DNA from 2 places in the Mesorhizobium sp. USDA 4132 genome. Region 1 is predicted to be linked to the other one. Evidence: predicted binding sites of a transcription regulator. Region 1 holds the regulator's gene; the other holds the start of a gene.

What was found. The regulator PhoB, encoded in region 1, activates phosphate uptake and scavenging genes when phosphate is short. The targets are predictions, from matches to a motif close to TGTCATNNANCTGTCAT.
Region 2: the regulator PhoB is predicted to act here: its motif matches at 1,458-1,474, upstream of ACZ9IU_RS22325 (NAD-glutamate dehydrogenase).

What each region holds. Positions count from the first base shown of each region.
Region 1 is NZ_JBWCCP010000001.1:588,166-592,387, reverse strand. Features, by position in the region: gene ACZ9IU_RS03015 (GcrA family cell cycle regulator) at 116-652, shown strand; gene ACZ9IU_RS03010 (PACE efflux transporter) at 842-1,279, shown strand; gene phoB (phosphate regulon transcriptional regulator PhoB) at 1,289-1,972, opposite strand; gene phoU (phosphate signaling complex protein PhoU) at 1,994-2,707, opposite strand; gene pstB (phosphate ABC transporter ATP-binding protein PstB) at 2,753-3,568, opposite strand; gene pstA (phosphate ABC transporter permease PstA) at 3,582-4,222, opposite strand, start outside.
Region 2 is NZ_JBWCCP010000001.1:4,502,074-4,506,295, forward strand. Features, by position in the region: gene ACZ9IU_RS22315 (carbonic anhydrase) at 1-462, opposite strand, end outside; gene pdxY (pyridoxal kinase PdxY) at 533-1,405, opposite strand; gene ACZ9IU_RS22325 (NAD-glutamate dehydrogenase) at 1,581-4,222, shown strand, end outside.

The sequences.
Region 1 (4,222 bases):
CATGCGGCGGAACTAGTCACCTCAAGCATAGATATAGTGGGTGCTGTGAAATGATTTTCACAGTAAAGGTGGACGGATTCTGCATGCCAGCGGCGTTCAAAGGCGGAGAACGGGCATGAACTGGACAGACGAGCGTGTCGAGAAGCTCAAAAGATTGTGGTCGGAGGGCCTGAGTGCCAGCCAGATTGCTGCACAACTGGGAGGCGTAAGCCGCAATGCCGTGATCGGCAAGGTGCATCGCCTCTGCCTGCCGGGCCGGGCGAAAGCCGGCGGCACGGTTGCGACCGGTCGCGCATCGGCTGCCAAGCGGACGACATCGGCGCCGCGGGCTCCGAACTATGCGTCGCGCGTCACGACCCGGACCGTTACCCGCGCCGTCGGCGCGACGATGGTCAAGGAAGAGATCGAGATCGAACCCTACCAGGAGATGGAATACCGTCCGGCCTCCAACGTGGTCGTGCCGATCTCCCGTCGCCTTGCATTGACGGAACTCACCGAGCGCACCTGCAAGTGGCCGGTCGGCGACCCGCTTAAGGAAGACTTCCACTTCTGCGGCTGTGAATCCCCGGATGCATCGCCCTATTGCGGTTATCACGCAAAGCTCGCCTACCAGCCGGTCAACGAGCGCCGCAAGGTTGCCGCACGGGTCTGAGCGGCGGCGCGACACGAGGGCAAAAATCGAAGGCGGGCTCAAGGCCCGCTTTTTTGTTGTGCATGGCAGATATGCCGGCCGAGCCTTGCTCCGGATCGGCATTGCGCCTATCTGAAAGACAGCGAGGACGACCTCCCCCATTCGGGCAGAAACTCCGGGACGGCCCGGAAAGCATCCCAGGAGGTCATCATGCGCTCGACACGCGACCGTATCCGCCATGCCATCAGCTTCGAACTGATCGGGCTCGCTCTCATCACACCACTCGGCTCCTTCGCCTTCGGCATGCCGGCCGCCGATATCGGCGTGGTCGGCATCGGCAGCGCGACGATCGCCACTGGCTGGAACTATCTGTACAATCTCGGCTTCGACCACCTGATGCAGCGCTTTACCGGCGGCACGCAGAAAAACACCGCCATACGCGTGGCGCATGCGGTGCTGTTCGAACTTGGACTGCTGATCGCGCTTCTGCCGCTGATCGCCTGGTATCTCGGCATCAGCCTCGCCCATGCGCTGACGATGGACGTGTCGTTCGCGGTCTTCTACGTGGTCTATGCCTTCTTCTTCAACTGGGCCTACGACAGGATCTTTCCGTTGCCGGAATGGCAGCGGCAGACCGAGGCGGCTTAAAGCCGCCTCTCAGGATTCCATTGAATAACCCGCGCCGCGGACGGTGCGGATGACATCCTGCATATTGGAGAAGTTGAGCGCCTTCCTGAGACGCCCGACATGCACGTCGACGGTGCGCTCGTCGACATAGATGTCGTGACCCCAGACGCCGTCCAGAAGCTGCGACCGCGAAAAGACGCGGCCGGGCGACGCCATCAGGAATTCCAGCAGGCGGAATTCGGTCGGGCCCAGGCGCACTTCGCGGCTCTTGCGGTGAACGCGATGAGTTTCCCGGTCGAGTTCGATATCGCCGCAACGGAGCACGCTGGAGAGCACTTCGGGACGGGCGCGGCGAAGCATCGCCTTGACGCGGGCCATCAGTTCAGGCGTCGAGAAGGGCTTCACGACATAGTCGTCGGCGCCGGTGGCGAGGCCGCGAACACGTTCGCTCTCCTCGCCGCGGGCCGTCAGCATGATGATCGGCAAGCGCTCCGTTTCCGGGCGCATGCGCAGCCGGCGGCAGAGTTCGATGCCGGAAACGCCGGGCAGCATCCAGTCCAGGATCAGGAGGTCCGGTACCCGCTCCTGAAGCCGAATTTCGGCTTCGTCGCCCCGCAAAACGGTATCGACCTCATAACCCTCGGCTTCCAGATTGTAACGAAGAAGCACGCTCAGCGCTTCTTCGTCTTCTACGACAGCAATTTTCGGCAGCATTCTTGGTCTGCTCCGTCAGTTCTATTCGGTGATCGCGCCGAGCGTGTTCGACGAGTCGTCCTTCGGACGATCGCCTTCCGGCTGGGCACCGGTCGTCATGTAGTAGATGGTCTCGGCGATGTTGGTGGCGTGGTCGCCGATGCGCTCGATGTTCTTGGCGCAGAACAGCAGATGCGTGCAGGTGGTGATGTTGCGCGGATCCTCCATCATGTAGGTGAGGAGCTCGCGGAACAGCGAGGTGTACATCGCGTCGATTTCCTCGTCGCGGCTGCGGATCGCCTCGGCCTTCTCCGCCGAACGCGTCGAATAGACGTCGAGGACGTCCTTGAGCTGCACGAGGGCGAGATCGGAGAGATGCTCCAGGCCGCGAGCGAGCTTGCGTGGCACGCCGGTGCCCTGAACCGCGATGACGCGCTTGGCGGTGTTCTTGCCAAGGTCGCCGACGCGCTCCAGATCAGAGGCGATGCGCAGCGAACCGACGATCTCGCGAAGGTCGGCCGCAACCGGCTGGCGGCGGGCGATCGTGATGATCGCCTTGTCGCCGATCTCGCGCTCGGCGTGATCGAGGATCACGTCGTCGGAGATGACCTTCTGGGCGAGTGCGGCGTCGGAATTGACCAGCGCGCGCACGGCGTCCGAGCACATCTGCTCGGCGAGGCCGCCCATTTCGGAGATACGGCGGCTCAGGTATTTCAGTTCGTCGTCATAAGCCGACAGGATATGGGTCGATGCCATCTTCTAGTCCTCAAAATTGATTTTCAGGCGGCACAGTCGGCTGGGTCAGCCGAAACGGCCCATGATGTAATCCTGGGTGCGCTGGTCGTCGGGATTGGTGAACATCTTGTCGGTGTCGTTCTCCTCGACGAGCTGGCCGAGATGGAACATGGCGGTGCGCTGCGAGACGCGGGCAGCCTGCTGCATCGAGTGCGTCACGATGACGATCGTGTAGTTGGCACGAAGTTCATGGATGAGCTCTTCTACCTTGGCGGTCGCGATCGGATCGAGAGCCGAGCATGGTTCGTCCATGAGGATGACTTCGGGCGACACGGCGATCGCGCGGGCGATGCACAGACGCTGCTGCTGACCGCCGGAGAGACCGGTGCCGGATTCATGCAGGCGATCCTTGACTTCGGTCCAGAGGCCGGCGCGCTGCAGGCTCGCCTCGACGATCTGATCCATGTCGGCCTTGTTCTTGGAAAGGCCGTGGATGCGCGGACCGTAGGAAATGTTCTCGTAGATGGTCTTCGGGAACGGATTCGGCTTCTGGAAAACCATGCCGACGCGGGCGCGAAGTTCCACGACGTCGATGTTATTGTCGTAGATATCGTCCGTGTCGAGGGTGATCTTGCCGGTGACGCGGCAATTCTCGATCGTGTCGTTCATGCGGTTGAGGCAGCGCAGGAAGGTGGACTTGCCGCAACCGGAAGGACCGATGAGAGCCGTCACAGTGTTTTCGCGGACGTTGAGGTTCACGTCGAAAAGCGCACGCTTTTCGCCGTAATAAACCGAAACGTCCTTACCGATCATCTTGTGGGAAGCATCGCTCATCTTCTGGTCCAGCGCCTTTTCTACTGCCGATTCTGACATCATATTCATTGTCATACTCCTTCTACCAGCGCCGCTCGAAGCGACGCCGCAAGAGAATTGCGCCAACATTCATTAGGATGAGAAACAGGAGCAGGATGATGATTGCTCCCGAGGTACGCTCGACGAACGCGCGCTCAGCTTCGTTCGCCCACATGTAGATCTGGACCGGTAGCGCCGTCGACGGGTCGAGCGGCGTGGTCGGATAGTTGGCGACGAAGGCCACCATGCCGATCAGGAGCAGCGGTGCGGTTTCGCCAAGGGCATGGGCGAGGCCGATGATGGTGCCGGTCAGGATGCCCGGCATGGCAAGCGGCAAGACATGGTGGAAGATCGTCTGCATCTTCGAGGCGCCGAGCCCGAGGGCGGCAGCACGGATCGATGGCGGCACTGCCTTCAGTGCCGCGCGGGTCGCGATGATGATCGTCGGCAGCGTCATGAGGGTGAGCACCAGACCACCAACGAAGGAGGCCGAGCGCGGCAGGCCCATGAAGTTGACGAACACCGCCAGACCTAGCAGACCGTAGACGATCGAGGGAACGGCCGCGAGATTGTTGATGTTCACCTCGATCAGATCGGTGAACTTGTTCTTCGGGGCAAATTCCTCGAGATAGATCGAAGCGGCGACGCCGATCGGTAGCGCCAGGACAAGCACGATCAGCATCA
Region 2 (4,222 bases), 3.9 Mb from region 1:
CTGCCGCTCGGCCTGGGTCATGAACTCGTTGCTCTGGATCTGTTCGGCGGCCGGTTTGACCAGCGCCATCCAGCGGCCGATGAAATCGCCGGGAGAAAGCGGCGACATGGTCGGATCCAGTGCCGCTCGGATACCGCCGCAACGGCCGTGACCCATCACCACGATATTGTCGATTTCCAAAACCTCGACCGCATATTCCAACGCCGCCGAAGTGGCATGGAACTGGCCGTCCGGTTCAAAAGGCGGGACCATGTTGGCGACGTTGCGGACGACGAAGAGTTCGCCCGGACCGCAGTCGAAAATGGTTTCCGGTGCGGCACGGGAATCGCAACAGGCGATGAGAAGGGTGTGGGGGTTCTGCCCGGTCTCCGCCAACACGCGGTAGCGCTCGCGTTCATCGCTATAGCGCCCGCTCATGAAGTTGCGGTAGCCCGCCAGAAGTTTGGCTGGAAAATCCGTCATGGAACAACGATTATAGCGCCGCCGAGCGAAGATCAACGGCCATTGTGCATCTGCGAACTTCCGATGCCGATTACCGCTTGGTGCGCTGCAACGGATGCACGAGCCGGCGCATCTGCACCATCGCCATGGGAGTGGAGAGGCTGGACGCGTCGGTCTCCAGTGTCAGCTCGTCGCCGCCGCGCTTGGCCGTGCGCGCCAAGACCTCGAAAACGCTCGCGGTAGCCAGCTGCAGCGCCTTTTCCTCGTCCATGCCGGCAAGGATCCGCCCCAGGAACAGGGCTCCCAACAGGTCCCCCAACCCGTTTGGCGGATTGTCTATCAGCCGGTGTTCGGCAAGCAGCGCGTGTTTGCCCGTCAGGTAAAGATTGCCGGTACCGCCCGCCATCATCGGCACGGCCGAAGTCACCAGGATGCGCGGCGGCCCGAGCGCGATTGCGGCATCCATGATATCGTTGTTGGTTTCAAGCGGCGCGCCGGAAAGCCAGGCGAGTTCGTAACGGTTCGGGGTGGCGATCGTTGCCAGCGGAATGAGTTCGTCGCGGATCGCCTCTGCCGTCGGCTGCGGGATATAGAGACCGCCGAGATCGCCCATGACGGGATCGCAGACATAGAGAAGGTCCGGGTTTTTCTCCTTCAGCGCCCTTATCAGCCGCGCCACCGAACGCGGCTGGGCGGCATTGCCGAAATAACCGGTCAGCACCGCCTTCACTTCTCCGAGCCATGGCGCGCGAATAAGATCGTCTATAGCCTTGTCGAAATCTGATTCGGGAAAGGTCAGCCGTGTAGAGGGTCCGTGACCGGGATGCCAGGGGAGGACGACGGTCGGCATTGCCCAGACGGGGAACCCCAGCGTCTCGAGCGCGAAGACGGCGGCACGATTGCCGACCGAGCCGCGCACGACATGACTGGAGATGACGAGGACGGCACTGCTGGTATCCTGCATGAGATCGGTTTCCGGCTACGATGGCCCTGTTGATCGTTTCTTCGCCGCCGCATGTCAACAAGGCTTCACGGAAGAATGAAACGTGTAGTGTCGCTTGACATGGATCAGCCACGTTGCCGCGTGATGACACAAAGCTAATTTATTCCGTGCGGGCACGGAAAAAGGGGAGAGGGACATGGCCGTCAGGCAGAATCCGAAACGGGAAAAACAGATCGAAAGTGCGCGCAAGATCGTTGCTGCGAGCAAGGGGCCGCATCTCGACCCGCTCATCCTGTTCGCCCGGGCCAGCACTGACGACCTCGAAAGCTACACGCCGGAAATGCTGGCGCTTTCCGCCAATCATGCAGCCGAGCGGCTGATGGCCTGGACCCGGATTCGGGCCGACATCACGGTCGAACCGGTCCCCGGCGTCGAGCCGGACGGAATTCCGGTCTCGGTGCTGACCGTCGTAGACCGCAACATGCCCTTCTTGTTCGACTCGGTCATGGGCGAGGTGACCGCCACCCACCGCGACCTCACCATGGCGGTTCATCCGATCCTGGTCGTTGAGCCGGGCAAGGAACCAGCGCTTCGCTCCAATGAACAGCCCAGCAACCCGGCTCATCATGTGAGCCTCATCCAGATCCATCTTTCGCCGCTCAACGAGGAACAGGCCGCTTCGCTCACCGAGCGCATCCGCTACATTCTCGATCAGGTTCATCTGTCGATCACCGACTGGGGCTCCATGCTGGAAGTCTTGGACGGCGCCGCCAAGCAGCTCAACAATTCGACAAGCCGCCGCAAGGCCGATCGCGACGAGGCGCTCGCCTTCCTGGACTGGCTGCGCGACGACAACTTCACCTTCCTCGGCATGCGCGAATACGTCTATTCCGGCAAGGGCACGGAGGCCAAGGTTGAACGCGGCAAGGGCCGCGGTCTCGGCATCCTCTCCGATCCGGATGTGCTGGTGCTGCGCCAGGGCAAGGACGCGGTGACGACCACCCCGGAAATCCTCGAGTTCCTCGACGGCCCCGATTTCCTGATTGTCACCAAGGCGAACGTGAAATCCGTAGTGCACCGCCGCGCCTATATGGATTATGTCGGCGTCAAGCGCTTCGACGAAAAGGGCGAAGTGGTCGGCGAGCTGCGCGTCGTCGGTCTTTTCACGGCCACCGCCTATACCCACTCCGTGCGCGACATCCCTCTCCTGCGCGCCAAGACCGGCCGGGTGGAGGAGCAGTTCGGCTTCGATCCCGACAGCCATTCCGGCCGCATGCTGGAAAACACGCTCGAATCCTATCCGCGTGACGACCTCTTCCAGATCGATGTCGATCTGCTGGCCCGCTTCTGCGAGCAGATCATGGAACTGAGCGAGCGTCCGCGCGTCCGGGTCCTGCCGCGCATCGACCATTTCGACCGTTTCGTCTCGGTGATCGTTTATGTGCCTCGCGAGGACTACAATTCCCTCGTCCGCGAGAAGGTCGGCGACTACCTGACCAAGGCCTATGAAGGCCACGTCTCCGCCTATTATCCGGCTTTCCCGGAGGGTGGCGTCGCCCGCGTCCACATGATCATCGGCCGGCGCGGTGGCAAGACCCCGAGGATCGCACAAGCCAAGCTCGAAGAAGCGATCCGGCTCATCGCCACGCCCTGGGAGGACCGCTTCGCAGCGCTTGCGGAGAAGGGGCCGCGGCTCTCCGTCACCCAGGCCTTCCAGGAAGCTTTCTCGCCCGAGGAAACCTTTGCCGACCTGCCCGACATTGCCGCATGTGCGGCCGGCGAAACGATCCGCATCGCCTTCTATCGCCGGCCCGGCGACCCTGCCAACACCGTATCGCTGAAGATCTTCCACAAGGACCGGCATCTGTCGCTCTCCCGCCGGGTGCCGCTCCTCGAAAATCTCGGTTTCCACGCCGTCAGCGAGCAGACGTTCGAAATCCAGGTGGGGCCGGAAAACGACCGCAGCCAAGTCGTCCTCCACGACATGGAACTGCAGCTCGGCGACGGGCGCGAGGTCGACCTGTCCCGCGAAGGCCCGGCTCTCGAGGAAGCCTTCCTCTCCGCCTTCGAAGGCCTGATCGACAATGACGGCTTCAACCGGCTGGTTCTGCTGGCCGGCCTGTCGGCCCGCGAAGTCACGGTGCTGCGTGCATACTCCCGTTATCTGCGCCAGACTGGCATCGTTTATTCGCAGGCCTATATCGGCGATACGCTGGTGAAATACCCGGCCATATCAGCCGCTATCTTCCGCCTCTTCCGCGACGGTTTCGACCCGAAGATCACTGAGAAGGCCCGTGTCAAGAAACTCACCGACCATCACGCGGAGATCGAGGAGGCGCTCGGCAACGTGCCCAACCTCGACGAGGACCGGACGCTTCGTCGTTTCGTCAATGCGGTCGATGCCACGCTCAGGACCAACTACTTCCAGCGCGACGCCAGTGGTGCACCGCATCGGATGTTCGCCTTCAAGCTCGATCCGAAGCTGCTGGACGGACTGCCGGAGCCCCGGCCCTTCCGTGAAATCTTCGTCTACGGCACCGAGGTCGAAGGTGTGCATCTGCGCTTTGGCAAGGTCGCCCGCGGCGGGCTGCGCTGGTCGGACCGCGGCGAGGATTACCGCACGGAAATCCTCGGCCTCGTAAAGGCACAGCAGGTCAAGAACGCCGTCATCGTGCCGGTCGGCGCCAAGGGCGGCTTCTTCCCGAAGATGCTGCCGCCGGCGAGCGCGCGTGACGCGTTCTTCAATGCCGGCCGGGAAGCCTACAAAACCTTCATCCGCACCCTCCTGTCGATCACTGACAATATCGTCGGCGCCGACATCGTCGGGCCGCCGGATAC